Regions from separate parts of the Bacillus thuringiensis genome, predicted to be linked through region 2. Evidence: a T-box and tRNA genes for the amino acid it is inferred to sense, from the RefSeq annotation. Region 2 holds a T-box; the other holds one or more tRNA genes.

Region 1 (25,065 bases), 2.4 Mb from region 2:
GGTTCATTGGCTTGAATGCCACGTAACCATCTACAGTTTCACTGAAGTGTGTCATACATACGAATTCTGGAATGTGAGGTACTTTTTCACCACGATCGAACTCACGGAAGTCTTCGTTTGTAAATACACGAGCAATTTGAATTGCACGGTCTGGACGGAAGTTATAGAAGATAACTGCATCATCATCATTGATTGTTGCAACTGGCGTGTTATCTTCGTTAACAATTACAGACGGCAATACGAATTCATCATAGATACCGTTCGCATAAGAGTCTTCTATGCACTCTTCTGCTGATTTATAAGTAGGGCCTTCACCATTCACCATAGCACTGTAACATTTTTCTACGCGATCCCAACGCTTGTCACGGTCCATGGAGTAATAACGACCAGAGATAGTCGCGAATTGTCCTACTCCTGTTTCTTTAATTACTTCATTTGTTGCATCGATATAACCTTTTGCTGTTTGTGGTCCAACATCGCGGCCATCTAAGAATGCATGGATATAAACTTTCTCCACGCCTTCTTTTGCTGCTAAGCGAAGAAGAGCAAACATATGGTTCATGTGACTGTGCACACCACCATCAGAAAGTAAACCGAATAAATGAAGAGCAGTACCTTTTTCTTTTACGCTTTTAATTGCATTTTGGAATGTTTCGTTCTGATCGAACTCACCTTCACGAATTGCAACGTTTACGCGTGTTAAGCTTTGATATACGATGCGGCCAGCACCAATATTTAAGTGACCAACCTCAGAGTTACCCATTTGACCTTCTGGAAGACCTACTTCCTCACCACAAGCTGTAAGCGTTGTATGAGGGAATTTGTTCCAGTAACCATCAAAATTAGGTTTCTTAGCTTGTGCTACAGCATTCCCGTGAGTTTCTTCACGAAGTCCGAAACCGTCAAGGATGATTAAAGCTGTTGGCTTTCTCATTTTACCGCCCCCAGAAGACCTAAGAACGAAGCAGGCTCTAAGCTAGCACCGCCAACTAAAGCGCCGTCGATGTCAGATTGTGCCATATACTCTTTAATGTTTTCTGGTTTTACGCTACCGCCGTATTGAATACGAACAGCTTCTGCAGCTTCTGGAGAAACAGCTTCTGCAACAACTTTACGGATGTGCGCACATACTTCGTTTGCATCTGCAGAAGAAGAAGATTTACCTGTACCGATAGCCCAGATTGGCTCATAAGCGATAACAGTTGCTTTAACTTGCTCTTCTGTTAAACCTGCAAGTGCTTTTGTCACTTGACCTGCTACTAGATCAAATGTTTTTCCGCTTTCGCGCTCTTCTAAAGTCTCACCACAACATACGATTGGTGTTAAACCATGTTCAAATGCTGCGATAGTCTTTTTGTTTACTGACTCATCTGTTTCAGCAAACATTTCACGACGCTCAGAGTGGCCAAGTACTACATAGCCAACTTTTAAGTCGCTAAGTGCTACTGGGCTAATTTCGCCAGTGAATGCACCATTTTTTTCGAAGTGCATGTTTTGTGCACCTACTTGTAAGTCAGTTCCTTCAGTTGCTGCTACAAGGCGCTCTAAGAATAGAGCTGGAGAGCAAACTACTGCATCAACAGCTGAAGCTGCTGGGATTTGACCTTTAACTTCCTCTACGAAGCTAACTGCTTCAGATAGAGTTTTATTCATTTTCCAGTTACCTGCGATAATTGGTTTACGCATGCTTTGCACCGTCCTTTTTCTTTGGCTGCTACTTATTTGTCGTTAAGACAAACTACACCTGGAAGCTCTTTACCTTCCATGAATTCTAATGACGCACCGCCGCCAGTAGAAATGTGGCTCATTTTATCAGCCATACCGAATTTTTCAACAGCTGCTGCAGAGTCACCACCGCCGATAACAGAGTATGTATCTTCTGCATCTGCTAATGCTTGTCCTACTGCTTTTGTACCTTCTGCGAATGGAGTCATTTCGAATACACCCATTGGTCCATTCCATACAACAAGCTTAGAGTTTTTAATTACATCTGCATAAATTTCACGTGTTTTAGGACCGATGTCCACGCCTTCCCATGTAGAAGGGATAGAGTCGATACCAACGATTTGAGTTGTTGCAGTTTCAGAGAATTCCTCAGTGATTACAACATCAACTGGCATGTAGAAGTTTACGCCTTTTTCTTTTGCAAGTTGCATAAATTCTTTAGCTAGTTCAATCTTGTCGTCTTCACATAGAGATAGACCAATTTCATGACCTAAAGCTTTAACAAATGTGTAAGCAAGTCCGCCACCGATGATTAAGTTATCTACTTTGTCTAATAGATGACGAATTACACCGATTTTATCTTTTACTTTCGCACCACCGATGATAGCTGTAAATGGACGTTCTGGGTTAGAAAGTGCTTTACCAAGTACATCTAACTCTTTTTCCATTAATAGACCAGATACTGCTGGTAGGTAGTCTGCGATACCCGCTGTAGAAGCGTGAGCACGGTGAGCTGCACCGAATGCATCGTTTACGAAGATATCAGCAAGAGCTGCAAATTCTTTCGCAAGTTCTGCATCGTTCTTTTCTTCGCCCGCATAGAAACGTACGTTTTCAAGAACTAATACGTCGCCTTCGTTCATTGCTGCAACCATTTCTTGTGCAACTGGTCCGAATGCTTCGTCCGCTTTTTTAACATCTTTACCAAGAAGCTCGCCTAAACGTGCTGCTACTGGAGTAAGACGTAATTCTTCTACTGCTTGACCTTTTGGACGGCCTAAGTGGCTTGCTAAAATAACTTTCGCACCTTGCTCTACTAAATATTGAATTGTAGGAAGAGCTGCACGGATACGAGTTTCATCTGTAATTTTGCCTTCTTTCATAGGTACGTTGAAATCAACGCGGCAAAATACACGCTTACCTTTTAAATCTACGTCACGAATTGATTTTTTGTTCATTGGATTTCCCTCCGACTACTAGTTAGGATTGACAAAACCCATTCAAAAGCTTAACACATTTGCTTTTAAAACGAAAGAAGAGAGAGAGGGAACAAACCCTCTCCCTCGTTTTGTCATTGATTGCTTATATAATTAAGAATTAAAGACCTTTAGAAGTCATGTAAGCTGCTAAGTCTACTACGCGGTTAGAGTAACCAGTTTCGTTATCGTACCAAGAAAGTACTTTAACCATGTTACCTTCCATTACCATTGTAGATAATGCATCGATTGTAGAAGAAGCTGTACATCCGTTATAGTCGATAGATACTAATGGCTCTTCGCTGTATCCAAGGATACCTTTTAATTCGCCTTCAGCTGCTGCTTTGAATGCTGCGTTTACATCTTCAACTGTTACTTCTTTGTCAAGTTCAACAACTAAGTCAACAAGAGAAACGTTAGCAGTTGGAACACGTACAGCGCCACCGTTTAATTTACCTTTAAGTTCTGGTAATACTAATGCTACAGCTTTAGCTGCACCAGTAGATGTTGGGATCATGTTTTCAGCTGCTGCACGAGCACGACGTAAATCTTTGTGTGGTAAGTCTAAGATTTGTTGGTCGTTAGTGTAAGAGTGAATTGTTGTCATCATTCCGCGTTTTACGCCGAATTTTTCGTTTAATACTTTAGCGAATGGAGCTAGACAGTTTGTAGTACAAGAAGCGTTAGATACTACGTTGTGGTTAGCTGCATCGTATTGTTCGTGGTTAACACCCATAACTACAGTGATATCTTCGTCAGAAGCTGGAGCTGAGATGATAACTTTCTTAACTGATCCACCTAAGTGTTTTTCAGCGTCTGATTTTTTAGTGAAACGGCCAGTAGATTCTACTACTACTTCTACTCCGTAGTCGCTCCATGGTAATTGAGCTGGGTCACGCTCAGCGATAACTTTAATTTCTTTACCGTTAACAACGATGCTGTTTTCGTTAGCAGATACTTCTGCATTTAAAGTTCCGTGAACTGTGTCATACTTTAAAAGGTGAGCTAATGTTTTAGCATCTGTTAAGTCGTTGATTGCTACTACTTCTACCTCAGAGTTGTTAAGAGCTGCGCGGAATACGTTACGTCCGATACGTCCAAATCCATTAATACCAATTTTAGTCATTTGAATTTCCTCCTTGGGGGATTATATTAAAGGGTAAAACCCTTTGTTAACTGTTTTGCTGCACCTTCATCTGTAATTAGAATTGAAGTGTGCCCTTGCTTTATTACAGCCTGTATTGCCTTTGCCTTTGAAGAACCTCCAGCGACTGCTACAACGTGAGATACATTTTGTAAATCCTCTAGTTGCATACCAACTGTTCTTACTTTATGAACAACATTTCCTTCTTCATTAAAGTAGTAACCGAAAGCTTCGCCAACTGCTTCGCTTGCTTGAATCTTTAACCAATCTGCTTCTGAAGTACTTCTGCGACGTGCCATTGTTAACGCATCACCTATTCCATGAATGACGATATTGGAAGATCGAATCAACTCAAGAACTTCTTTCACGGAAGGCTCTGTCACAATAGACGCATATGCTTCGCTACTAACATGGTCTGGAACATACAACAAGCGATAATTACTCATCGTATTTTGCGCCATCTTGGCACAAATGGTATTGGCTTCTAATTCAACACCTTCTCCAATTCCACCACGTGCTGGGACAAATAGCATATGTAAATCTTTGCAATCAAGTTGCATCATGTCCGCAGCAGCAGCTAGCGTAGTTCCTCCAGCCACAGCAACGATATTATTCGCTGTCAGACGGTCTTTTATACAAGTCACACAAGCACGGCCCATCTCCAGTTTGACCCAAGGTGATTCATCACTATCACCAGGGACAACGAAAACTTCATCCAAGTCTAATGTTTCCTTAAGTTGCTTTTCTAAAACCTTTAACCCGGAAATTTCTTTCATAAAGTCTTCCAAAGCAAGAACTAAAGCTGTTCCTTCTTCTGTCAAAGTCATTCCAGAAGAAGCGACGTGAACTAAGTTTTGTTCTTTCAAAACTTGAACTTCACTTCGCAATACTCGTTCTGTCATACCGAGGCTTGCTGATAAGTTTCTTCTTCCAATCGGCTGCATGAGCCTAATGTATTGAAGAATTTGCATTCTCGTTTGCATAACAGGTAGCAGATCAGGTAATAATTTTTTTGTGTTCTGAATCCATGAGCGCATATCTTTTCTCCTCACTACATTGGTTCATTTTTCCTTCATGGTCACTTTACGTCCCGTAGTGACATTTTGTGTCCCACATAGGTTAAAAAAATAATCCCTGCTACGTGTATTATTGTAACAGGAGATAGAAACTTATTCAACTCTTAACTGCATTCTTTATATAGTTTATTATGACACCTTTGTGAATGTTACCGTATTCTACTTGTTTTCCGTCCATTTCTACAACCGGAATCATTAAGTGATATTTTTCTAAAAGGTCATTATCTTCATATATATCTATTTCCTCGATTTGAAAAGAATATTCACATTGTACTTCCTGTAAAACTTGTTTCGCCTTCACGCAAAGGCCACAATCTTTTTTAGTATACAGTACAACTTTCATCTTCTTCACCTATCCGATCGTTTTTCGTAATGACGAAGCTGGGATATGCATTTGTTCTCTATACTTCGCCACTGTTCTTCGAGAAATAACAATTTCATGCTCTTCTTCTAATAATTTTGAAATCTTTTGATCTGAGAGTGGCTTTTTCTTATTCTCTGCTTCCACAAGCGTTTGAATAAACTGTTTCACTCGCTTCGTTGAAACTGCCTCATCCTCTGTCGTCGAAATTGCATTACTAAAGAACGATTTCATCTCAAATAAACCGTGTGGCGTTTGCACATACTTATTTCTTGTTGCACGACTAATCGTAGACTCATGTACACTTAGCTCTTCCGCCACCTCTTTTAAAGCGAGAGGCTTCAAATACGCTGGACCTTCCCAAAAGAAATCACGTTGTTTTTCCATAATAATCGTCATCACTTGCAGAAGTGTTTGTTTTCTCTGTTTCAAACTGCGCATAATCCATTGCACATGCTGATACTTTTCTGATACGTAAGATGCTACTTCACTTTCACTATTATTAAGAAGCGCACTATATTCAGAATGAATTTCAATTCTCGGCATATTTCTCTCATTCATTTGTAAAACGAGGCGATCGCCATCTTTTTTCACCGCCATATCAGGCACAATATAAAGTGGTTTATCTGAAGAAAACGCAAGACCTGGTTTTGGTTGTAATGACGTTATACAATTTACCGCACTCTGTAATTCCTCATTACTACATTTCAACACTTGAACGAGCTTTCGCCAATCTTTCTTCACAAAATAAGCGAAATGATCTTCTACAACCTCTTCTGCTAATCCATTCCGCCTTTGTAAGCGCTTCAATTGCAGAGTTAAACATTCCTGAATATTACGCGCCCCTACCCCTGCTGGTTCCAGTGATTGGACAAGCTCTACAGAGCGGTCGACTACATGAATATGCACAGAAAGGAGCTCTGCTAACTCTTCATTCGTTTCTTGTAAATATCCATTTCCATCCATGTTCATAATAATGAAAGAAGCTACTTTTCGCTCTTCTTCATCTATTTTATAATACTGTATTTGATTTAATAAATGTTGCTGAATCGTTGTAGAATCCACACTGTAGATCTCCATCTGATTCTCGACTTGTTTGCTGGTACTTTTACTGTTGTTAGAGCTCTTTTTCTTCTCCCTCTCAAAACCACCTAACTCAATAAGGGGATTCTCTAACGATTGCTCATACAAAAACTCCGATAATTCTTGTACATTATACTGGAGCATTGTAATCGCTTGCCTTAACTCTTGTGTCATTGCCAAACGTAAGCTTTGTTCTTGTAAAAGACTTGCCTTCAAACTAATCTCCCCCTTGTTTCTATTGTACAATAAGTTTGGTAAAAGGAGAATGCTATCACAGACACCCATTCCAAAATATTATTAATTTATATGTATTAATGAGATTTACAACTTACAACCTAAATTTGAATAATATTGAAAGAAAATAATAATATTCAAATTTAATACTAAGTACTAATAGTAAATATTAATACAAGATATTAAAATGAGCAACAAAAAAAGAGAAGATCCCATCTTCTCTTCCACTAATCAACTATTTTTCAAAAGCTGAAATAACTTCAAGCTCTTACCGCTTCGCAAAATACCTTTTGGATATACTTTCGCAGCAAATAAAGAAATCAGGTTAATACTACTTAACAAAACCAATATAGACGTTGCAATTTCCATACCACTCACAGACCCATTAATAATCCTAACTACCATACTAATTGGAGCTGTAAACGGAACATATGATGTCACCCTTGATACTAGCCCTTCAGGGTTATCAAGTACTACTAATAACTCCACCACTAAGCTTCCCATCAATATAAGAGTAATCGGCATCGTTGTTCCGGATAATTCTTCTGGCCTGCTTACCATAGAACCAAACACTGCGAAAAGTGCCGCATAAACGAAGTAACCGAGAACAAAATATAACAAGAAATATGCAGCATGCTCACCTGTAATCATATTTACATCAATATTCACTCCAAAAAACGAATCCGATACCTTAAAAATTCCAGATTTAATATATAGCGCCATACTAAGGAAGAAAATAAATAACTGTGTCAAACTAGCAAGACCGACTCCTAATATCTTCCCAAAGACCATGTGAACAGGCGACACCTTCGTTACCATCACTTCCATAACACGCGACGCCTTCTCTGACGCTACCGCTGTAGCAATCGCATTTCCATACGAAGTAATTGCTAAGTACATAATCGCTACTAATAAATACACCAGTAAGAATGAGCTTGTTTCTTCGTTATTTAAGTTTTGCTTTTTCGCTTGCACGTTCATCGTCAGTGATTTCACAGCCTCTTCTGATAACTGTTGTTTAACTACCGCACTTTGAAAATACTGATTTTGTACAAATACCTGCGCACTTTGAATCAACTTAGGATTATCCACCTTCATAAAGTAATCTAATACTGGTTCAGCACCCGCACCCTCTTTTAATATAAAGAGCGCTTCGACTTTCTTATCTAACAAATCTTGCTTATATTGATTTAATTTTGTTTTATCGCCTAAAGACCAATCCCATTCTGGAAGAGCTTTACTAAGATTAGATTGATCCAAAGTAACATTAGGTGCTTCGGAAATAAATACAACCTTTGCTTTTTCTTTCTCTCCAGAAAACTTTTGTACTAAAGTTGGAAAGGAGAATAAGAATATCCCTCCCCCTATTAATAACAATGTCATCCCAATAAATATTTTCGTCCTCACACGATCCCAATACGTTTGCCCTAAAACAATCCAGAAATTCCTCATTACTTATGCACCCGCCTTTTCAACAAAGATTTGATGTAAAGAAGGTTCTTTAATAGAAACATCTCGGATATATTGTTTAGTTTTAATGTCTTCAAGCAGTGAAAATGCATCCTCTCCATCATTAACTTTAATCATGAACGTACGATTAACTTTTTCAAAATTGAAATTTTTCTTCTTAAGAATAGGTTCAATATCCCCTTCCGTTTGCAACGTCATATATTTGTATTGATAACTTTTCTTAATATCTGACAAGGCACCCGATAATACAAGTTGACCGTTTTTCATAATACAAATTTCCTCACAGAACGTTTCTACACTGTCCATTTGATGACTACAAAAAATAATCGTTTTTCTTTGCGCAATTAACTCGAGCACAACATTTTTTAACATCTCTGCATTTACAGGATCCAATCCACTAAATGGTTCATCTAGTATGATGAATTCCGGATTATGCAATATCGCTGAAATCAATTGGATTTTTTGTTGATTTCCCTTTGACAATTCCTCTGTTTTCTTCTTTAAATGTGGTGTCATTTCTAATTTTTCTAGCCATTGTAACGCATGCCTTTTTGCAAGATTAGCTGGCATTCCTTCTAACTTGCCGAAATACACCAATTGCTCCACTACATTCATTTTCGGGTATAATCCACGCTCTTCTGGTAAATAGCCAATAGATAGGTCTTTCTTTGAAAAAGGGCGATTATTCCATAGAATTTGGCCGCTATCCGGTTTGATTAAATCTAAGATCATACGAATCGTTGTCGTCTTACCAGCACCATTTCGGCCCAGCATCCCTAAAATTCCACCTTCTTCTACACGTATATTTAAATCATTAACGGCTTTATATTCACCAAATGTTTTATTTAATCCTTGAATTTCAAATGCCATATATAACATCCCCTTTACTGTTTAATAAGGTAAATAACTGCCATTCCTAAAGCAATTCCGCCTACCATCAACAAAAACTTTTTCATCACTATTGCCTCCTTCATTTACTTGTTAAGTTGTATCTTTATCATAGACTTCTTTCTGATGCTATTGTCCGCAATCCGTACTGTATTTACCGTAAAAAAGGCGAACCACTCTTATGTGGTTCACCGCAATTTCAACAGATGACATTGATTGTATGAAAACTTCTTAAATGTTATTATAAAAATATTCAGAAATTAAACGATATACCTACAAAGAGAGGTGTCTAAACCGTTGCAGATACAACGTAATTTCGTTTTCATTTTATGTGTAACTATCCTGTATTTTTGTTTACAAGGCTATATCTTATATAAAATAAACCAACCATATAGTGGAGTTCTTATTTCTAAAACAGACTCAACTACATACATAATAGCAAAAATTAAATCCTCCGGTTGGGCTTTTCATACGGACTTAAAAGAAGGAGATATAATCTATTCGATAAATAAAGAAAAGCCTCATTTAGGAATACTTCCTGGATACCAAAACCAATCACTAAATGCATCTGAAATACAAATTAAAAAAGACGATATCACCCAAACTTATAAAGGAACACAACATTTTATTGATTCTCGTGACAAAATTATTTCTGTATACTTTCCCTTCCTACTCGCTTTTATTTGTTTAGGGTTATCTATTTTTCTTTATACAAAGAAGCCTTTGAACCGGGAAACATTCTTTTTGATCACGTTTCTATTCATGACTTCCTCAAGTCTTCTAATCGCAGTTGAATCTGGTAAAGGTGATTTTATCGCTCTCATTATTTTAAGTATTGTATTTCAAGGTACACCTATGTCTCTCATTTTATTGTTGAATGAATTATTCAAGAAAAAGCAACTATACGTTATTTCTATGAGATTTCTAAAAATCGATATTACAATCGGCATTATTTTACTATTACTCTCTATTTTAACGATGTGCATTCCATTTCCAATAGTTAATACCGATGGATTAGAACTAATTTACCTTTCAATAAATATTATCTTTTGTATATATTTTTTAATCCGTGCCTATATCAAATATCACAGTACAGTACATAAACCATTTTTAAAATTAATGCTCACGATTCATTCCATTGCCTTCTTTCCGTTCGTTACACTCTATGCTCTTCCAGATGCAATATTCAAAACACCTATTCTCTCAGCAGATATTGGCGCTATGTTCCTAATCGCTCTTCCAATCGGTTATTTTTATTTAGTAGCGACGAAGCAGATTTTTGATATAGAGTTTGTATTTGATCGTTTACGGTATTACGCATTTCTGTCACTAATTCCAACTCTATTAATTGCAATCATTACGAGCTGGAGCATTTATTACAAAGACAATTTTCTCTCTCGACTGCTGCAAAGTTTTATTATTATTTTTCCGTTAAACATTCTATTTCTCATATTAAAAGAAAGATTAGATTTTACATTCCGTAATCACCTCTTTCGGACTAAAACAAACTTATACGTAAACATTGAACAGTTTACCGCACAGCTATCATCTATTATGAAAACAGAAGAGTTAGAGAAAAAATTCACTAATGAAATCGTTTCGATGTTGAAACCTTCTTTTATTCAATTTGTTCAATATGATATGAAAGACAACACATATACACTCTGTAACGGATATCGACAAACGAAAGATTTCACACTTTCTAAAAAGAAAAAATGGAGTATGGCAGCATTACTAATTAATGATTTATTAGAGGATGATGGATGCATTGGCATTTACTTATACTCTACTAAACATATAAAACACTACATCTGGATTGGAAGAAAAGTGAATAATATTAAATCATGGTTCATCACTGTCACGACATACGTCCGTCTTATTTACGAAAACTTGTATACCATTAATGAAATTATTCATTCTCTAGAGCAGGAGAGTTTAGAATCCAAAACAAATTCTGCAAGCTTATCACGCCTACTCTTTCAAATTTCTGAACAAGAAAGGCGCCGACTCGCTTCAGATTTACACGACTCTGCATTACAAGATCAAATCGTATGGTACCGCAAACTAGACTCTTTACTAAAAAACAAATCCGTTCCACTAGAATTAAAAAATGAACTAAAAAAAATCCACTTCGGTATGCACGATGTAATACAACAAATTCGCGACACATGTAATGAATTGCGTCCATCACTTTTATCAGATGCTGGTTTAATTGGTGCATTAAGAGAATTGCTAGCCCAAACACAATTACGTGTGCAGTTTCATATTCAATTTGATCATGAATCAATTCAAGAACATCATTACGATTTTGACAAAATTTTATCTTTATATCGTATCATTCAAGAACTACTAACAAACGCAGATAAACATTCCGAGGCAACCATCGTATCGATTTTTTTATGGGAAGAGAATAACTGCATTTTCCTAGACTACCGAGACAACGGCAAAGGTTTTGATATAGACACTCCCCACTCTCCTAAGCAGCATATGGGGATTTCCGGTATAAAAGGAAGGCTTCAATCAATTGGTGGAGAAATACATATAGTATCCGAAGCTAAAAAAGGACTTCAAGTAAACATTACAGTTCCGAGGTGGTAAATAATGATTCGAGTATTAATCGTAGATGATCATCAAATTGTAGGCGAAGGAACAAAGAGCATGATTGAATTAGAAGAAGATATGCAAGCAGAATATATTTTAAATGAACAGGAAGCACTTATAAAAAGTGACGCTACACCTTTTGACATATATCTCTTGGATATGAATATGCCCAATTGTAGTGGTATTGAACTCGCCCAGAAAATATTACATATTCAAACAGATGCAAAAATCATTTTATACACAGGTTTTGAATACGTATCCCAATTTAATTTATTAATAAACTCTGGTATCAGCGGAATTATTAGTAAATCAGCTTCTCAGCAAGAGCTATTAATGGCAATTCGTGCAGCTGTAAATGGATATACTTTACTTCCTATTTCTTTATTACGTCAACTACATACAGACGATATAACGACTCAACAACTTGAAAATAAAACCGCTCTTCTTACACAAAAAGAATTAGAAATCTTAGAATCCGTCTCTAAAGGAAGTAGCAATAAACAAATTGCTGATGAACTGTACATGAGTTCAAGAGCTGTAGAATACAACCTAACAAAAATCTTCAAAAAATTAAAAGTAGGATCACGCTCCGAAGCTTTAACAGAAGCAATGAGACAAGGCATTTTGAAAGTACACATATAAAATGAAACTTCCATCAGTTTGTTTTGTTTAACCCTCAAATAATGAGATAAATAAAAAAGTCCTAACCTACAAAACGTAAGTTAGGACTTTTTAACGCGCCCAGAGGGATTCGAACCCCCGGCAGACGTGGTACCGGAAACCACCGCTCTATCCGACTGAGCTATGGGCGCATGATTATAGAAAACACTTCATTTTCTCTTCATAATAATAGCAATAAAAACCATTTAAATCAATAAAAACTCTTTGATAGCACATTATATATACGCTTTTTGTCTGCATAAAAAAGCCCCCTAATTTCTACATTTAGGAGGCACTTCTTACCCATTTTATTTATCTAGTTTCTCTTTAATCTCTTTTGGAATTTCATTCGGCTGTACTTCTTGGTATGTTTCAATATATTCACCTTTTGTTTTAACCTTTACATACGCTCCTTCTCGAAGCCCACGAGGTGCATAAAACTTAACGTCTCTTCCTTCACCCGAAGCGTAATAACCAGTAAGTTTATAGTCTCCAGCTACCTCTCCAACTGTAGATAATCGGCCAGATTCTTTCGCTTTTACATATACAAATTCTTCTTTCACAAGCGGATTATATCTATCAGTCACCTCATTATGAGAAAAGCTTGCCACACCAATAACTAATATAAAAAGTCCAATTAAACCTAATAATAATTTCTTCATTTTTCTCTCCTTAAAATATCCTTTTAACTTACTTTACTTTCTTTATTCTAGGAGAAAGAGGGTTTTTCCACTATCGCTTTTCCTTACATATTCATTACAAAATTGTAATCCACACATGTAATACCCCTAAATTTTCCAATCATAAATTCACCCCAACTCACAAATTATAATCTTTGAATTGATATTCCAAAGGGGGCTTCATTCAATGACTGTAATTACGAAACTAAAGCAAACTGTTTCTGGATTAAAAAGTGCACAAGCTAGCTTAGAGGGATTCGCTCTTGATACGGATAACCAACAAGCTAAGCAACTTTTCCAAACAGCTGCGCAGCAAACACAAACGATTATCGATTCTTTAAACCCACGCGTTGAAGAAGTCCAACAAGAAGAACCACAATACTCACAGCAATAACGAATCAGACTTGCTGTGAAATAGAAAAAGGATGATATGCAGTCATCCTTTTTCTATCACATTACATATTGCAATAGAAATGGAATGATAATTATGCGAAAACTCGGCCTCATAACCGCATTATTTGCACTTCTATTTAGCTCTTTTACCGGATGTGATAATAGTCCTTTAGATAAAAAAGTGAAAGAAGAAGCAAAACGAACGGAGAAAGAAAAAGGTCCAAAGTTAACAAAGACGAGTACGGAATCCTTTAATCAATCTATATCACAAGGAGCGAAGAAAAGAGCTCTCGCTATGGATGAAATTACAAAAAGCACAGCAGTAAACTCAAATTTAGATCTCTACATAGCAGTTACACCGGAGCATCACGAAAGATTTGGATTAAAACCTCTACGTAAGAAGCTTCAAAAGCAGCTAAGTGATGAGCACCCTACTTTCGATGTTCGTGTAAGTACCGATAAAAAAATCTTTATGTTACTCGAAAAGCTCGAAAGAAAGATTAAGGACAAAAAAGTATCTAAAGATGAGATTAATAAGCAATTAAAATTCATTGGTAAAAAAATGGAGTCTAACACTTAACGCTTTTTAAAAGAAAAGGAAGGATTGCAATGTCTAGTAAAGATAAAAACTTAACCCCTGTACAACAGGAGTATAAAAAATTCGAGCAAGAACGCGAACCGAAACGACCTGTCTTAAAAAATTGTATAAAAGCCTTTTTCGTCGGTGGTTTTATTTGCTTCATAGGACAACTAATCTCTACTTTTTATATTACGTATTTCGATTTCACTGAACGTTCGGCAGGAAATCCAACCGTCGCAACTCTTATTTTCATTTCTATGTTACTAACTGGTTTCGGTATATATGATCGTTTTGGGCAGTTTGCTGGTGCTGGTACAGCTGTACCTGTTACTGGATTTGGTAACTCTGTTATTGCAGCATGTATCGAACACCGAACGGAAGGATTCGTCCTTGGTGTTGGCGGCAATATGTTTAAACTAGCGGGTTCTGTTATTTTATTTGGTGTATTTTCAGCTTTCGTCATCGCACTTATTAAAACGATTCTCGTTCAATGGGGAGGTCTATAAATGTTACAAGGACACCGAACGTGGGTATTTGAAAACAAACCAGTCATTATCTCAACAGGGGTTGTCGGTGGACCATTTGAAGCAAAGGGGAACATCCCAGAAGACTTCGATATCCTTCATGAAGATTTATGGCTCGGACAAGATTCCTATGAAAAAGCACATAAAATTTTATTCGAAGAAGCTTGTAGTCGCGCTACTGAAAAAGCGAAACTTCGTAAAGATGATATTCAATTTGTACTCGCAGGAGATTTAATTAATCAAATTACTCCAACAAGCTTTGCTTGCCGGACACTTGGCACTCCTTATCTCGGATTATTCGGGGCTTGTTCTACTTCTATGGAAGGTTTAGCACTTGGGGCAAGTATCGTAAATGCAAAAGGCGCAAAATATTTATTAACTGGTGCATCCAGTCATAATACAGCTGTAGAAAAACAATTCCGCTATCCTACCGAATACGGTGGACAAAAGCCGCCTACTGCACAGTGGACAGTAACCGGAGCAGGAGCCGCCATTTTAAGCGATACCGGACACGGCCCTAGGGTAACATCTGCCACAATTGGACGAGTTATTGATATGGGATTAACAGATCCTTTTAATATGGGAGGCGCAATGGCTCCAGCTGCAGTCGATACAATCGAAGCCCATTTACGCGAACGACAAATCGATGCCTCTTACTATGACCTAATCGTGACCGGTGATCTTGGTCATGTCGGTCGCGAAATTGCTTACGATTTACTACATAAGCATGGAACAAAAGTAACGAGCGAACAGTTTCAAGATTGCGGAATTATCATTTATAGAGAAGGACAACCTGTCATAGCCGGCGCTAGCGGGCCTGGATGTTCTGCAACCGTCGTGTACGGTCATTTATTAAATCGAATGAAAAGAGGAGAGTTCAAAAAAATACTTGTCGTTGCGACAGGCGCTTTACTATCTCCACTTACATTCCAACAAGAAGAAACGATTCCGTGTATCGCTCACGCCGTTTCGATTGAATTTGGAGGTGCAACGCAATGATTTTTTTCTGGGCTTTCGTCATTGGTGGACTCATATGTGTAATCGGACAACTTATGTTTGATGTCGGCAAGCTAACACCAGCTCATACAATGGCAACACTCGTTGTTGCCGGAGCTATATTAGATGGATTCAATTTGTATGAACCATTAATTGATTTCGCTGGAGCTGGTGCAACTGTACCTATTACAAGCTTCGGTAACGCCCTCGTTCATGGTGCGATGGAAGAAGCTGCAAAACATGGTATCGTTGGCGTCATTACCGGCATGTTTAAAGTAACGAGCGCCGGCGTATCCGCAGCTATTATTTTTGGTTTCATAGGAGCATTGTTATTTAAACCGAAAGGATAAGGAGTGTTTGTATGACTGTTATCGCTAGCGTAAAAACTTGCCTTGCTAGTGTAAGAGGAGCTCAAGCAAGTTTAAGCTCGCTTTCATTAAATTCACAAGACGACGAATCCAAACGTGTATTTCATGAATGTATGTTAGAAATGGATAGCGTCATCGCTGATTTACAGAATAGAGTTTCAGTATTAGAACGTGAAGAACCTCAATATAAAGGGTTTTAAGTAGACTGGAGGAAATGACTATGTCTCACCTGCCGGAATGGACACTTGTCATTCTTCGCTCTGTATTCATATTAATTATTTTATTTGCTATTACGAAATGGTTAGGGAAAAGACAAATCTCTCAGCTCTCCTTTTTTGAATACATTGCCGGAATGACAATCGGTGACATCGCTGCCCAAGTATCTACAGGGCTCGATTCGAAATTTTTCCACGGCGTCTTTGCGATACTCATTTTCGCTGCGGTACCTTTTTTCACAGGAATCCTCTCCTTAAAGAACAAAACAGCTCGGGATTTTTTTGAAGGGAAATCTACCGTATTAATAAAAGATGGAAAGATACTCGAAGATAACTTAAAGAAAGAAAAATATACGAGTGACGAATTACTTGAACTACTCCGAGGAAAAAGTGCGTTCAGCGTAGCGGAAGTCGAATTTGCTGTCTTAGAACCGAGCGGAGAATTAAATGTACTATTAAAGAAAGATTCTCAGCCACTTACAGCAAAAGACATCGGTTTAAAAGTACCAAACGAAAAAGAACCGCAAACTGTTATTATGGATGGAAATGTACTAGATGAACCTCTATCCTCCAGTGGACATAACCGCGCTTGGTTACATGCTGAACTAGAAAAACTCGGTGTTGTTATTGAAAATGTCTTTCTCGGTCAAGTCGATTCATACGGACAACTCACTATCGACATTTACAATGACAAACTTCAAATGCCTTCTCCTCAAAACAAACCTTTATTATTAGCATCTTTAAAAAAATGTCATGCTGATCTTGAACTATTTTCCCTAGAAACAAAGTCGAAATCAGCAAGTGAAATGTATAGTAAAAACGCGAAACAAATCGAAAAAATTTTAAATAAAGTAACCTATCTTTTAAAAGACTAATTATCGAAAGAACGCTTCAGTTAAAAGGCGTTCTTTTCTGTTTTTCTCCAGTTTTCATAACGTTTAAATTTACGTAATTCGGTTATGATGTTGAAGATACATAAGCAGGGAATTTCGAAAACATAGCGAATATTTCATGGTACAACTACATATTTTTTTGATTTAAAGTGGTTTCGTTTGACCTTTATTGACCATAATTGTATTATAAGACTAAGAAAGCTTTAGAAGGAGGAAATAACAGATGAATTTAATTCCTACAGTAATTGAACAAACAAATCGTGGAGAACGCGCTTACGATATTTACTCTCGACTATTAAAGGACCGCATCATTATGCTTGGTAGTGCAATTGATGACAACGTAGCTAACTCAATCGTTTCCCAGCTTTTATTCTTGGAATCTCAAGATCCAGAAAAAGATATTCACATCTACATCAACAGCCCTGGTGGTTCTATCACAGCGGGTATGGCAATCTATGATACAATGCAGTTTATTAAACCACAAGTATCAACAATCTGTATCGGTATGGCTGCATCTATGGGTGCATTCTTACTTGCAGCAGGTGAAAAAGGAAAACGTTATGCACTTCCAAACAGTGAAGTAATGATTCACCAACCACTTGGTGGAGCACAAGGTCAAGCGACTGAAATCGAAATCGCTGCAAAACGTATCCTATTCTTACGTGAAAAGCTAAACCAAATTCTTGCTGACCGCACTGGTCAACCACTTGAAGTACTACAACGCGATACAGATCGCGACAACTTCATGACAGCAGAAAAAGCTTTAGAATACGGTTTAATCGATAAGATCTTTACAAATCGTTAATAAATTAAAAGCGAAAGCGGCTCGTTCAGAATGGGAGGAGGATGGAGCTTCTGACAAAGAGGTGCTTTTTACCTCGACGGAAGAAGCGAAGCCACCGACCATTCTAGCCGCTGGAGCTGGATATAACTAAAAGCGGAAGCACCCTATAATTGGGCGCTTCTTTTATATATTGTTCCCCGCTCACATACCCCATCCAGTATCCCTCTAAATATATCAACGATTTTTCAATTATATCGAACAAAACTCAAATTATATCAACGATTTTTTTAATATATCAACGGTTCGACACAACATATCGATTTACCGACAATCTCCGATAAGGACAAATCAGCTAAATACCCCTCCCCGCTAATCCGCACAAACAACAAAACAAAAAAACTATCGCATATACGCGATAGCTCTTTATTGTACATATGCAGCTAATGCTTCTAAAGCCTCTTCTGCATCTGAACCTTCTGTTGTAATTGTTATCATGCTTCCAGTTCCAATTGCTAAGCTCATAATCCCCATTATGCTCTTTGCATTTACTGTCTTTCCATCTTTCTCAATAAAGATATCTGCATGAAAGCGATTTGCCTCTTGTACAAACAACGCAGCCGGACGTGCTTGTAAACCGTTTTTTAATGAAACCTGAACTCGTTTTTGAACCACAGCTCCATTTCCCCTTTAACCTCTTATTTTTTTGCTACCGTTTCCCCCGCGCGTAATTTCTCTGCAATTTCATCGATTTTACGCAAACGATGATTAATACCCGATTTACTAATTTTCCCCCCGGATACCATCTCACCTAACTCTTTCAATGTTACATCTTGATAATCTCTTCGTAGTTGCGCAATCTCTTGTAGTTTATCTGGCAATATATCAAGACCAACCGTCTCATCAATATAGCGGATATTTTCAATCTGCCTTAGCGCTGCACCAATTGTTTTATTTAAATTAGCTGTTTCGCAGTTCACTAAACGATTTACGGAATTACGCATATCACGTACGATTCGAATATCTTCAAACCTTAAAAGCGCATTATGAGCACCAATAATATTTAAAAATTCCGTAATTTTCTCCGCTTCTTTCAAATACGTAATGTACCCTTTTCTTCTTTCCAACGTCTTACTATTTAAATCAAATCCGTTCATCAGTTCACATATAGCATCATTATGTTCCTTATATAACGAAAAGATCTCTAAATGATAAGATGATGTTTCTGGGTTATTTACTGAACCACCTGCTAAAAATGCACCGCGTAAATACGATCGTTTACAACATTTTTTCTCAATCAATTCCTGTGATATATTTCGAATAAATGAAAAATCAGCTCGAACAATATGAAGATCTGCTAGTATTTCACGAGATTTTTCAACAAGTCGTACAATATACACATTATTTTTCTTCAATCGCATTTTTTTACGAACAAGTAATTCTACCGTCACATCATATCCTTTTTTCAAAAGCGTATAAATCCTTCTTGCAATTGCCGCATTTTCTGTTTGAATATCGATAGATAGACGACGGTTTGAAAAAGAAAGCGATCCGTTCATTCGAAGTAACGCCGATAATTCTGCTTTCTCACAGCATTCTTTCACTTCAAGATTCGTCAACTCTTTCTTTGTTTCTGATGCAAATGACACAGTCAACACCTCCTTATACGATTATTATGGAACAAAATTCTTGTCCTATATGAATGAGGAGCGCTACCTCAAACGAGGCAACGCATATTTATAACAATGAATATAAAATCGAAGCTAACTTTAACGTATCATGCCTTACAACACGATCATCATACTTCGCTAATCCCTCTTGAATAACATCAATATTATTTTCAGCAAAACGTTCTTCATCCACTACAACTGGTGTAGACATTTCTTCCTCATATAACTTACGTAATTCACAAGGAATCTCACGGTTATTTACAATTGCAGTATTGATAAATGGTTGCCCTAAATGATCGTGTAACGCCTGCACATGATCAAAAGCAGTATATCCCATCGTTTCACCCGCTTGTGTCATAACGTTACATACATATACCTTCTTCGCCTTTGCAGCAAGAACAGCGTCCCCAATTTTGTTAACAACTAAATTGGGTAATATACTCGTATACAAACTTCCTGGGCCGAAAACAAGTAAATCAGCTCGTTTAATCTCAGCCAACGTTTCATGCAATGGCTCTACATCTTCTGGAGTTAAAAAGACACGATTAATCTTCTTTCCGTAATAAGGAATCTTTGATTCACCTGTGACAATTTCTCCATCTTCAAGTTCCGCATGAAGTACCGCACTTTGATTCGCTGCTGGTAATACACGTCCTCTGACATTTAATACTTTACTTGTTTCCGTAATTGCATGGAAAAAGTCTCCCGTAATCGAGGTCATACCTGCCAACAATAGATTTCCTAACGCATGACCTTTCAGTCCGTCTCCTGTTGTGAAACGGTGCTGAAATAAAGCTTCCACCAGTGGCTCTACATCCGATAACGCAACAAGTACGTTACGGATGTCACCTGGAGGTGGAATTTCTAGCTCATCACGTAATCTACCCGAACTGCCACCATCATCAGCGATTGTAACAACTGCTGTAATATCAACAGGATATTGCTTTAATCCTCTTAATAAAACAGAAAGTCCAGTCCCGCCTCCCATGATGACAATTTTAGGCTTTCTCTCTTTTTTCATCCCTTAATGGCCCTTTCTCTTCTCCACATCACGATGAGATACATGAACACTATACTCTGGTTTCAAATGTTTCCCAAGGTATTCTGTAAGCGTAACAGAACGATGCTGTCCACCTGTACATCCAATTGCAATTACAAGTTGACTTTTGCCTTCTCTTTTATAATGAGGCAGCATGAAAGTAATCAGATCCGTCAACTTCTCTAAAAACTTATGTGTCTCATTAAATTTCAGTACATAAGAAGAAACTTCTTCATCTAGTCCTGTTAATGGCTTCATATGTGGAATGTAATATGGATTTGGTAAAAAACGAACATCAAATACTAAATCTGCATCAATTGGAATACCGTACTTAAATCCAAATGACATAACATTTACACGAAATGCTTGCTCAGTTTCTGTTGAGAACAAGTGAACAATTTTTTCACGTAATTCTTTCGGTTTTAAATCCGATGTATCAAGCACAATATTCGCTCGTGCCTTCATATCTGTTAATAAATTGCGCTCTGCTTCGATTCCCTTTAACGGCAAACCCGTTGGTGCAAGTGGATGCGAACGTCTCGTTTCTTTATAACGAGTTACAAGCGTACTATCTTTCGCATCTAAAAATAAAATATGAGGAATAATCCATGTACGTTCTGATAAATCATCAAGTGCTCCCCATAAATGTTCGAAAAACTCGCGGCCACGTAAATCAATACCAAGTGCCACTTTATTCATTTTCCCTTTTGAATCCGCCATAAGCTCAATAAACTTTGGCAATAACATCGGTGGTAAATTATCCACACAAAAATATCCTAAATCTTCAAAACTTTGTAAAGCTACTGTTTTTCCAGCTCCAGACATCCCTGTAATAATTACCATTTTTATATCATTATTCTCTGTCATCGTATCCTCTCCTTGACGGTTTAACTCGGATCTAATCGATATGAAAGCAACTCAAAATCTGGGGTATATACAAATGTACCGTAGATTATGCCATTTCCTTTAATTAAATAATCAATAATGTGATAATCTCCTGGCGCCATTGCTAAATCATCAATTTTATCAAATGTATGCCAACCAATGATGCCTTCTTCGCTCTCTAGTTTGTTTTCTCCTGCAAAATCTGTCGCTAAAAAGGAGAACATCATCCATTCAGAAACAACTTTATCACCTTCTTGGATGACAAAGGTGAAGACCCCCTTTAACGCTGGGTTTTTCAAATAAATACCTGTTTCTTCGCGATATTCGCGAACAACGGAATCTCTTACAGTCTCACCACGCTCCATTTTCCCGCCTGGTGCAACCCACCAATTTCGGCGAGGTTTTTGGAGTAAGAGTACTTCATTATCTCTAATTAACACACAGTTTGTCACTCTTTGCATGTTTCTTCACCTCAGCTACTTGCAGTAAAATTCCTCACTGCATACTTCTTTCATTATACTATCAAAAACAGTTTGCTACAACGAAGGAGCCAGTCCTCTTTCGCTAAGCATATGCTACTCAGCAATTTTAAAAAAGCTTTCCATAACAAGCAATGTAAATGCTTAGACTTTTAATGAATAGCATGAAAAATCCCCTTAACGATTTTTATCGCCAAGGGGATTAAAGCCCTTATTTCTTACCGAAATAAGTAACAATTGCAAATCCTAAAATAAAGGTAATAATTGAACTTATAATTGAAAATCCGCCGGTCGGAATCCCAGGGAATACAATTACAATCGAACCGATTACAAGTCCAATAATTGCCGCAAATGTCATACTTTTATAACGATCTAATAAAAAACTAATGCCTTTACTACTTACAACGAACCCTACCATAACACCAGCACCGATAACCACGATTAAAGGTAAGTTAAGTGTAGTTAAAGCGTTAATTGCTGTTGGATACACACCAATAATTAATAAAATAAACGATCCACTAATCCCAGGAAGTAGCATAGCCATACTAGCCATCCATCCTGCGAAAAATAAACCAATTGCATTTAAAATTGTTAACGTCGTAATTGGATCTGCTGCCTTATCTGGTTTAAAGAAAGCTGTAATCGCAACAAGAATTGCTGCAACTATTAATAAAACGATGTGCTTACCTTTAAACGACGACTTTGCATCAGCTTCCCTCATTAACATCGGTAATATACTAATAATTAAACCGAGGAAGAAAAATTGAGTCGGCTCATAATGATTTGCAAGTAAATATTTAATGACGTGACTTAACGTTAAAAATGCCGCTGCCACACCAGCTGCAAGGGGAATTAAAAATCCTAAATGTTTTTTCCATTCACGACTAAAGAATCCACTAATTGCCGCAAGCAATTGTTCATAAATCCCTAACACAACAGCGATTGTACCGCCGCTCACACCAGGAATTAAATCACTAACGCCCATACAAAATCCACGATATATATTACGCCATTCCATACTGAATAAATTCCTCATTTCTTATAGTGATTTTTTCCGTAAAGTCCAGTATATCAATAAGAAAGCTTATAATCCTTATATTTTTTGACGAAATTTTGACATTTTCACACAAAAAAAGAAGAAAGCTCCTGTCGGTAGCTTTCTTCTCGCAAGGTATATTATCCCTTATTTTTCTGATACAGTTTTTAATTCCTCTAATAATTCTTCTACGTAATGTTGTGCGCTTTGTGCTGCGATACTACCGTCACCTGTTGCAGTTACAATTTGACGAAGCATTTTTTCACGAACATCACCAGCTGCGAAAATACCAGGAATTTTCGTTTCCATACGTTCGTTCGTTTCAAGGTAACCATTTTCATTTGTAATACCTAATTCAACAAATGGTTTTGATAATGGTAACATACCGATGTATACGAATACGCCGTCAGTTTTGACTTCTTTCTCTTCTCCACTGTTTACGTCTACAAGTGTTACACTTCCTACTTTACCACTTGCTTCGTTAATTTCTTTTATAGTGTGGTTCCAAATGAAATCTACTTTTTCGTTTTGGAAAGCACGATCTTGTAAAATTTTCTGTGCACGAAGCGTGTCACGACGGTGAACGATCGTTACTTTTGATGCGAAGCGTGTTAAGAACACACCCTCTTCAACAGCAGAATCTCCGCCGCCAATTACGATAAGTTCTTTTCCTTTAAAGAATGCCCCGTCACATACTGCACAATATGATACACCGCGGCCGCCAAGTTCTGTTTCACCCGGTACACCAATTTTTTTATACTCTGCACCGCTTGCAACGATAATTGCACGTGCTTTATATTCTTTTTTACCAGCAATAATTGTTTTGTATTCTTTACCATCGATGACTTCTTTCACATCACCGTATGCATATTCAGCACCAAATTTCTTCGCATGCTCGAACATTTTATTTGATAAGTCTGGTCCTAAAATAGACTCATAACCTGGGTAGTTTTCTACATCTTCTGTGTTTGCCATTTGGCCACCTGGAATACCACGCTCAAGCATTAATGTGCTTAAATTTGCACGAGATGTATATACTGCAGCTGTCATACCAGCTGGTCCTGCACCAATAATAACGACATCATAAATTTTTTCTTCTGACACACTATTCACTCCTATCCATTCCTACACAATTAAGTTACCCTCATTATACTGTTAGCATCATTTTTTTCCCAATGATTTGCTTATCTTATGTGTGCGTACGCTTAACAGCTTGCACATACTTTCGGACAGTCGCTACAGATACATTATATACATCTCCAAGCTCCGACTGTGTCATTTTATTTCCTTGTTCGCCGCGTACAATGTATTCAATCGCAGCTGACCAGCCGTACACATTTGTAAATATGTCTCCAGATGTATATAAACGTATGAACGTACAAAACCAAAAGTGTAAACACTCTTCAATTAATTCATCATCTTTTTTCGTATAATTGTATAATGCATCCGCGATTCGTACGCACTGCTCAAATTGTTGTAAATCAGCTGGAATACTCTTATGACTATTAAGTAAAAAGAAGTACTTTGCAAGTTGCGATACGATGGGAACACCGTTCTTCGCTTGCGTTATATCAAAGAAGAATCCAACCTTCTCCGGCGTTGACAATTCATTCATTAAATATAAAGCTAGCATTTGTTCTTCTAACGTCGCACTTTGCTGAAATGATTTTCGTAATTCTTCAAATAACACGTTTTGTCCTTCATCTGCTAAATTCAGCGCATTCCACGGTTCTTTTCCCTTTTTATCAGGATGCAATTCCACGACATGTTGCCACATTTTTTCAGCTAGTTGCTGATCTTTCACCATATAAGCAGAATATGCAAACCAATAATAAAAACTAACGTCTCCTTCGTATCCTTGACGCTTTAATAGTTTGAACCATTTATATGCATGCTCGAAATAACCAATTGTTGCAAGTGTAGTTCCCAATTTCAAACGATGTTCAAATGAAATCGGATATACTGAAACTAGCTGTCCCGCTAACGCTTCTACTTGTTTATGCTCTCCAATTGAATATAGAAAAATAAGCGTATTACAAAGCGCATGTATATTACCAGGATTTTTCTCTAAAATCATTTCTGTTAACT
Region 2 (8,371 bases):
GAGTAAAGTATACGATTATATCGCTAACAATAGAAAACTTGTTCCAGTGGGACATTGCCGCGGTGGGGTTTGTGAAATCCCTACAAAAAAATGAAATCAGCGTTATCTTTCTTTTGCACCTATTAATAGAGCGTGATATGATGAATTTGGAATGAAAGTTGAAGGAGAGATTACAAGATGTCAAATGCTTATGAAGAATACATGCGCCAAATGGTAATCCCAATGCGCCAAGAGTTAGTGCGTTCTGGGTTTGAAGAGTTAACTACAGAAGAAGCTGTAACAGAATTTATGGAAAATACATCAGGTACAACTTTAGTAGTTGTAAACTCTGTTTGTGGTTGTGCAGCTGGTTTAGCACGTCCATCAGCAGGTCAAGCGGTTGTTCGTGCTGAAAAACAACCTGATCATCTTGTAACTGTATTTGCAGGTCAAGATAAAGATGCTACTGCAAAAATGCGTGAATACTTCGGAGAAATTCCTCCATCTTCACCATCTATGGCATTATTAAAAGGAAAAGAAGTTGTTCACTTCATTCACCGTCATGAAATTGAAGGTGCAACTATGGACGAAATTATTACGAACTTAGAGCAAGCTTTCGAAAAGAATTGCTAAAAGAAGGGGGAGAGTAAATCTCCCTCTTTTCTTTATATAGAGGTGAAAGAATGATAGTAACAACAGCAGGAAGAACAAATAAAGAAATGACAGCATATGCAAAAAAGGTAGCGGAAGAATTAAATCGTTCTTTCATTTCACGTAATGATATACCAGTGCATAAATTACATGAGCAGTATGAACAAGATGTACTTGTCGTAGGAAAGAACCGATTAGCTATTTATCCGAAAGGTACGGAAGAATCATTTTTCTTTCATCCGAACTCAGCGATGTTTCGTGTAAAAAGGTTAATGCGTGGAGAGCACGATCCGTTTGTACAAGCTGCTAAATTAGAGAGCGGAATGACAGTGTTAGATTGTACGCTCGGCATGGCATCAGATAGTATTGTAGCTAGTTATGTTGTTGGTGAAAGTGGAACAGTAACAGGACTTGAAGGCAACGAATATATGGCTTATATCATGAGGAATGGTTTGAAAACATGGTCTTCATCCGTTTCTGAAATTGATGAGGCAATGCAACGAATTAATGTAAAGCAAACGGAGCATTTTTCATTTTTAGCGCAATGTAAAGACAATAGTTACGATGTCGTTTACCTTGATCCGATGTTTGAAGAAACTGTCATAGAATCTGACGGAATTAAAGGGTTAAAACATTTCGCTTTGTATCATGATATTACTGACGAAACAATTGCGGAGGCGAAGCGAGTGGCGAGAAAGCGTGTCGTATTAAAAGATCATTTCCGTAGTTCTAGATTTGAAAAACACAATTTTCACGTATACAAAAGAAAAAGTGCTAAGTTTCACTTTGGTGTAATTGGCCCTTGCTAATTGTTTGAAAAGATGTATAATAAGCAATAATTAATTAAATATACTGTCTGTGATGAAGAGAGTAATCTTTTTTAGAAGGAAAGCGAGCTAGGGATGGTGTGAGCCTAGTACGGAAGAAAAAGATGAAGCGCACTTCGGAGATGCTTCTTGAACGAATAGTAGAGAAAGCCGAGGCCCCCTGTCCTCGTTATAAACGGGAAAGTGGTTCGTAACGAACAACAAGGGTGGTACCACGGGTTCAAACTCGTCTCTTTTTTAGAGACGAGTTTTTTGTGTTTAAAAAATAAGGAGGTTGTAGTATGGAATATAAAACACAGTTTGCGAAAAGTTTATCGAATATTTTTGTAAATGAATTAACGCAAAATCAAATTTTAGATTTAATCGAAACACCGAAACAAGATGAATTTGGAGATGCAGCGTTCCCATGTTTTTCATTAGCGAAGCAATATAAAAAAGCACCAGCTATTATCGCAAAGGAAGTGGCGGAGAAGTTAAATGATCCGTTCTTTACAAAAGTAGAAGCCGTTGGTCCTTATGTAAATGTATTTTATAATCGTGAAACTGTAAGTGATGAAGTATTAAAGAAAATTTTAGCTGAGAAAGAAGAGTACGGTCAAAATCACTTTGGATGTGAAAAAACAGTAGTTATCGATTATTCTTCTCCTAATATCGCGAAACCTTTTTCAATGGGGCATTTACGTTCTACAATGATTGGAAATTCACTGAGACATATCGCTGAAAAATGTGGCTATGAAGTTGTAGGAATTAATTATATAGGGGATTGGGGAACACAGTTTGGAAAGTTAATTACGGCTTATAAAAAATGGGGAAATGAAGCAGTGGTGAAAGAGGATCCAATACGTGAGCTATTTAAGTTATATGTTCAGTTTCATGTAGAAGTAAAAGAGAATGATGAATTAGAAGAAGAAGGACGTGCTTGGTTTAAAAAGCTAGAAGAAGGCGATGAAGAAGCAGTTGAACTTTGGAATTGGTTCCGTCACGAATCATTAAAAGAATTTTCTCGTATTTATGAACTTCTCGGTGTGGAATTTACTAATTTTCAAGGCGAAGCTTTCTATAATGATAAAATGGAAGATTTTATTGGGATTTTAGAAGAACATGAGTTGCTTGAAGAATCAGAAGGGGCATTAGTCGTTAATTTAGAAGAAGAAGGAATGCCGCCTTGTTTAATTAGAAAATCAGATGGTGCGACGATTTATGCAACGCGTGACTTAACGGCTGCTTTATATCGTCAAAACACTTATGGATTTGATAAAGCGCTATATGTTGTTGGTCCAGAACAAAGCTTACATTTCAATCAATTTTTCACTGTATTAAAAAAACTTGGCTATACTTGGGTTGATGGTATGGAACACGTACCATTTGGCTTCATTTTAAAAGACGGCAAGAAAATGTCGACACGTAAAGGAAGAGTTATTTTACTTGAAGAAGTACTTGAGGAAGCAATCGACCTTGCAAAACAAAATATTGAAGAGAAAAATCCAAACTTAAAACAAAAAGAAGTAGTAGCAAAGCAAGTCGGTGTAGGGGCGGTTATTTTCCACGATTTAAAAAATGAGCGTATGCACAATATTGAATTCTCATTAGAAAACATGCTGAAATTTGAAGGAGAAACAGGCCCTTACGTACAGTACACACATGCACGTGCTTGCTCTATTTTAAGAAAAGAAAGTGTAGAATTTGAAACATGTACGTTTGCTTTAAAAGACGATCATAGCTGGAGTGTCGTAAAATTACTAAACAAATTCCCACAAGTAATTGAAGCAGCTTTCAATAAAAATGAGCCATCGATTATTTCGAAATATGTATTAGATGTAGCACAATCGTTCAATAAATATTACGGTAATGTTCGTATATTAGAAGAGAACGGAGAGAAAGACAGTAGACTGGCATTAGTGTATGCTGTGACAGTTGTATTAAAAGAAGGATTACGTCTACTTGGGGTGGATGCTCCTGAGGAGATGTAAAACAAATAGGTATACGTATCGTAGTAGATATGTATGCCTATTTATTTTCATAGAAAATGTGAAAGCAGAAGTTTTATTTTATTAAATCTAAACTTTTCTAGAGTTGTTTCAGGTGTAGGAATGTCCGTATTAAATGGAGAATTGTAATGTCATATATAAAAAGGAGGCGTTGAACTTGGAAACGTACGATTGGAACAGTAAACTAACGTATTTAAAAAACACAAGAGATTTAGATTACAACGACGATTATGTCCGCTTTTTAGTAAATATGGTTTGGAAGATTACTAAGCCCGTACATATTGTTGATTACGGTTGTGGGTATGGTTATTTAGGCTTATTATTAATGCCTTTACTTCCAAAAGGATCAAAGTATACAGGCATTGATAGTGGAGAAACATTATTAGCTGAAGCGAGAGAGTTGTTTCGTTTACTTCCGTACGAGTCAGAATTTCTGGAGGGAGATGCTATAGAAATTGAATTGAACGATACATACGATATAGCAATTTGTCATGCCTTCTTATTACATATGAGTTCACCAAAAACGATGCTACAAAAAATGATTCATTCAGTTAAAAGTGGCGGGAAAATAATCTGTTTTGAACCACATTGGATATCAAATATGTCTTCATACACTTTGGATGGAGAGAACCAATCGGAATTTATCCAGCTAGGCATTTTGCAGAATTTATTTGAAAGTGACACGCAGAGGAGTGGAAAAGATGGAAATATTGGTATGAAAATACCGATGTATTTAAGTGAATTAGGTGTGAAAAATATTGAGTGTAGAGTAAGTGATAAAGTGAACTTTTTAGATTCTAATATGCACCATAATGATAAACAAAGTTTGTATCATTCATTAAAAGAAGAGGGGATTGCAGGGAATCCAGGTGATAAGCAGCAATTTATAGAACGTTTAATAGACAGAGGATTAACATATGATAATGCGCTAACTCAATATGAAGCTGAACTACGATTTTATAAAATATTTCATGTGCATTCTTCTTTAGTGTATGCTCCGAATATGAAAATTACATTTGGTGATATAGTATGTTAAAAGATATGATATATAAGAATTGTTGTTTAATGTCGATAAATCGATATTCGACATATAATCGCTGATATATGTTAAGAATCGGTCGATATAATTTGAAAATCGCCGATAAAATGAAAGAATCGCTGATATATTTGAATTATCGCCAATATAATTTTATGTACTGATTTCAGCTTCTACAAGATAAAAACCGCATGTTACGTCATTCCATATAATTAAACAAAATACGGAGAAAAACAATCATTTTTACTATATTTTGTTATAAATTTGAATAATATTAATTAATACCATCCATTATAAGAGATTTTAGTTGAATACATACTATATGGTGTGTAAAATCTAAGCAAGTAGCAGTTTAAATATAAATTCGAGGTGAATGCATGCTAGATTTTAAGCAGTTAGAAGCGTGTTTGAAAGATAAGAGATTTGTAGACGGATTACAGGAAATAAATAATGAAATTGCATATATAAAAGAAACGAATACTTTATCCTATGTGAAGAAGTGGCTTGCTAATATTCCTTCGCATAAGGAGTTTGACATATTAATTCGTCTTACTGATGAAGGGCTTATGCACCAATACAGTTCATTCCTCATTCGCTACGCTTATAAAAAATTCCCAAATATGAGAACGCTCTCTTTATATTGTGATGAGTTAATTGATGAGCGGAAAATTCTTGAAGCAGAGCAGCTGTTAAAAGAAACTTTAGAAGAGAGTAATAAAGAAGAAATAGATGCCGATTTTTTAGCGAAAACATATTTTACGTTAGTACGATGTCTTTTAGAAATGAAAAGAAATGAAGAAGCGCTAATGTATATGCAAAAAGCAGAGGAGTACAGTACGCGCGTAGTGTTTGATAAATGGGGCTACGTTTATATGCATACAGGCGAATGGGAGAAAGCGGAAGAACAATTTATTGCTGGCATGCAGCATGAAGATTGTGAAGAGTTATCTACCTATTTATTATCACAATTGTATGCAAATAAAGGAGAACAAAAACGTGCGATACAGTTAATTAATGATGCGATTGTAAAGTTCCCACAAGTACCATATTTTCATTTTGAGAAGGTAAAGTATTTATTAGATTTAGAGCAATATGAAGAGATGTTAGCGGTAATAGATAACATAAATACTCAGCTGCCATATCATGCTTATAACACTTACTTTGTACATTTACGTGCAGAAGCGCTGTACAAAATGAATAAATTTGCAGATTTACAAAAGCTATTAAAAGAAGAAAAGAGTTTAAAAGAATCTTTATATCATAATTTAGAAAAAAATCCGGATGGAAAAAAGGTTCACTTGCCGATAGTTCCTATTGTACAAAAGGATAATTATTGTGTTCCGACAAGTTTAGAGATGATGTTGCGTATATGGGGAGAGACACGTACACAAGATGAAATAGCAGAGTTTATTTTTGATATGACAGGATCGAAGTTTTCAGATACTGTTTCTTATTTAGAAGAATTAGGTTATGAATATCGTTATTTTAAAGGGAATGAAGAGAATTATAAGAGACTGATTGATGAAGGAATTCCTGTTTTATTAAGTATAGATATTGAGCATGCTTCACACGTACAAGTTCTATCTGGATATGATGATACATTGCAAGCTTTCTATGTTCAAGATCCAAACTTTATAGAACCAGTTCTTGTGGAATATAGTAAATTACAAGAAAAATATCGTTATACAGGCTGTTTAGCAATCACGTTTGTTCCGAAAGAAAAGAAGGCGCAACTAGCGTTTCTAAGTGAGGAAGAAAATCGTTATTTTAAATCTATTTTTTCTCTTACGGATCATTTAGATGAACAGGATAAAGAGGGAATTAGTAACTTAGTACAATTTTTAAAAGAAACGAGCGATAATCCAAATACGTGGTTATATACGATAAAGCACTTAGATGTTGAAGTAGATAAAGAATTTATTTTATATTGTATCGATAAGTTAAAGGAAAAGTTTCCGAACTCGGACTTTGTTAAATTGCATGGTGCACAGTGTTTTATTCGTCTTCAGGAAGTAGAGAAAGCGGAGCAAATGCTGACAAGCGTTGAGAAGAAAAATAATCGTGCTTTATATCATTTAATAAACGGAAGATATGCTTTTGAGCAGGAAAGTTATATAGAAGCGATTTCAAGCTTTCGTTCATCGTTACAATTAGACGCAGATCAGCCTATTGCTTGGAGTTTTCTCGCTTTATCCTATATGTATATTGATCAATCTGAAAAAGCATTGCAATATTCACAAGTTGCGTTAGAGCGCAGTCCTGAAAGGTTCACTTTAACGAATCACGGTTTAATATTAATAGATTTAGAAAGATATGAAGAAGCATATGAAATCTTTAATGACTTGTTAAAAGAGTATAAATATGAAGCACATGTATGGTATGAACGAGCGAGATGTGCACATCAACTAGGGAAATTATATTTAGCAATAAAAGGGCTTAAAGTAGCGATTCATTTGGATAGTAATGCACCTTACATTTATACGAAACTTTCGGAAATATACGAATCTGATTTGAAGGATGAGGAAAGTACGAAAGAAATTTTATTAAACGGTATTGAGAACTGTGATGATAAAGCACCTCTTTACGTAAAATTAGGTGACTATCATTTTCAAAATGATAGCTTGGAAGAAGCAGAAGTATTGTATAAGCGTGCTTTAGAAGAAAACGATGAGGATGTTTATTCTCACTTCGGACTTACACAAGTGTATATGGCAAGAGAACAATACAAGGAAGCAAAAGAATACATTCTTGGTCTTGAGAAGCAAATTGAAAAGAGCCAAGATTTCCTCATGAATGCAGGAATGGTTTTATGGGATGCTGAACTTGAACTTGGTGGAAATGAAGAAGGGTTTAAAGTAGCGCTATCTAAGTTAGAAAATGGTATAAAGAAAAGCGATTATAATGTAGCAAGTGCGTTAGATGAATATGTGAATCGAATTAAAGGAACGGAATTTGTACAACGAGGTATAGCGTTTTTAAGAACTTTACACAAAGAAAGAAATGAAGTAAGTGAGTACGGTTGTTATGCAGGTATTTTATATGAATCTATTGGACAGTACGGCCAAGCGATGAAAAGATATAATAAGGAGATAGAACAAAAGGAAACGGCATTACCGTATTACCGAATTGGTGAAACACTTATGGCATTAGGGCAATTGACGGAAGCAAAACAAGCGTATGAAACATGTTTAGAGCTTGATGGAAATTTCGTAGGTGTACATTTACAGCTTGCGGAAATATACGAAAAAGAAGAAAACCGTTCTAAAGAACAAAGTCATATGGTTCAGGCGATGAAGGAAGAGCCGTTGCATATTAATATGGAATATTTGGCACAGCTTTCAGTAGATATGAATCTTCAGGAAGAATTGCTGACTGAACTAGAACAATTAGAGGAAGAAGTACCTGAAATATGGCGTTTAGATGCGATTGCATATGTGTACGGAGCGATGAATGAAATAGATAAAGAACAAGCACAGATTGAATACGCACTACAATTAGATGGTGAGCATATAGAAGTTCTATATCATTATGCAAAAGTATTAGTGAAAAAAAGAAATGTAAAAGCAATTGAAGTTGCAATGAAAGTAATACAAAAAGATTTTGATAATGAACGTATATTTGATGTTTATGTAAAAGCAGTAGAGCAACATAAAAAATTGTCTAACATACGAGATTTTCTTCATACGTTAAAGGTGAAAAAAGTAGAAAGAAGTACAGCATTCATGTATGCTGCAGCTGCGGTTACGGAAATATGGATTGAACGCCAGCTGCATGAACAGCCGAAACGATCTATCATTACGAGAGCTTTTTATCGTATGAAAAATCGTGCGAAAGAAATTTCAATGGTTACTATGATAATTGATTTATATGAAATCTCTTTAAAGTTAAAT

What was found. A T-box is a leader RNA that pairs with one kind of tRNA and senses whether it is charged. The one in region 2 lies ahead of argS (arginine--tRNA ligase), so its partner is inferred to be a tRNA-Arg.
Positions count from the first base shown of each region.
Region 1: it encodes a tRNA-Arg, which carries the amino acid that the T-box ahead of argS (arginine--tRNA ligase) is inferred to sense. The anticodon was not compared.

Region 1 is NZ_CP012099.1:4,907,429-4,932,493, forward strand. It holds gene gpmI (2,3-bisphosphoglycerate-independent phosphoglycerate mutase) at 1-934, opposite strand, end outside; gene tpiA (triose-phosphate isomerase) at 931-1,686, opposite strand; gene AC241_RS25440 (phosphoglycerate kinase) at 1,719-2,903, opposite strand; gene gap (type I glyceraldehyde-3-phosphate dehydrogenase) at 3,043-4,047, opposite strand; gene cggR (gapA transcriptional regulator CggR) at 4,074-5,102, opposite strand; gene AC241_RS25455 (glutaredoxin family protein) at 5,239-5,484, opposite strand; gene rpoN (RNA polymerase factor sigma-54) at 5,494-6,801, opposite strand; gene AC241_RS25465 (ABC transporter permease) at 7,051-8,271, opposite strand; gene AC241_RS25470 (ABC transporter ATP-binding protein) at 8,275-9,159, opposite strand; gene AC241_RS25475 (sensor histidine kinase) at 9,475-11,775, shown strand; gene AC241_RS25480 (response regulator) at 11,779-12,420, shown strand; tRNA gene AC241_RS25485 (tRNA-Arg) at 12,515-12,590, opposite strand; gene AC241_RS25490 (YxeA family protein) at 12,747-13,100, opposite strand; gene AC241_RS25495 (DUF1657 domain-containing protein) at 13,306-13,512, shown strand; gene AC241_RS25500 (YhcN/YlaJ family sporulation lipoprotein) at 13,606-14,091, shown strand; gene spoVAC (stage V sporulation protein AC) at 14,121-14,597, shown strand; gene spoVAD (stage V sporulation protein AD) at 14,598-15,614, shown strand; gene spoVAE (stage V sporulation protein AE) at 15,611-15,961, shown strand; gene AC241_RS25520 (DUF1657 domain-containing protein) at 15,973-16,179, shown strand; gene AC241_RS25525 (DUF421 domain-containing protein) at 16,200-17,069, shown strand; gene clpP (ATP-dependent Clp endopeptidase proteolytic subunit ClpP) at 17,311-17,892, shown strand; gene AC241_RS25535 (HPr family phosphocarrier protein) at 18,295-18,543, opposite strand; gene whiA (DNA-binding protein WhiA) at 18,567-19,517, opposite strand; gene AC241_RS25545 (gluconeogenesis factor YvcK family protein) at 19,606-20,559, opposite strand; gene rapZ (RNase adapter RapZ) at 20,563-21,444, opposite strand; gene AC241_RS25555 (NUDIX hydrolase) at 21,465-21,923, opposite strand; gene AC241_RS25560 (DUF368 domain-containing protein) at 22,153-22,959, opposite strand; gene trxB (thioredoxin-disulfide reductase) at 23,125-24,081, opposite strand; gene AC241_RS25570 (tetratricopeptide repeat protein) at 24,167-25,065, opposite strand, start outside.
Region 2 is NZ_CP012099.1:2,067,743-2,076,113, forward strand. It holds gene AC241_RS10845 (thiol-disulfide oxidoreductase DCC family protein) at 1-94, shown strand, start outside; gene AC241_RS10850 (BrxA/BrxB family bacilliredoxin) at 178-612, shown strand; gene AC241_RS10855 (class I SAM-dependent methyltransferase) at 663-1,439, shown strand; T-box leader at 1,480-1,694, shown strand; gene argS (arginine--tRNA ligase) at 1,739-3,427, shown strand; gene AC241_RS10865 (class I SAM-dependent methyltransferase) at 3,603-4,481, shown strand; gene AC241_RS10870 (bacteriocin-processing peptidase family protein) at 4,859-8,371, shown strand, end outside.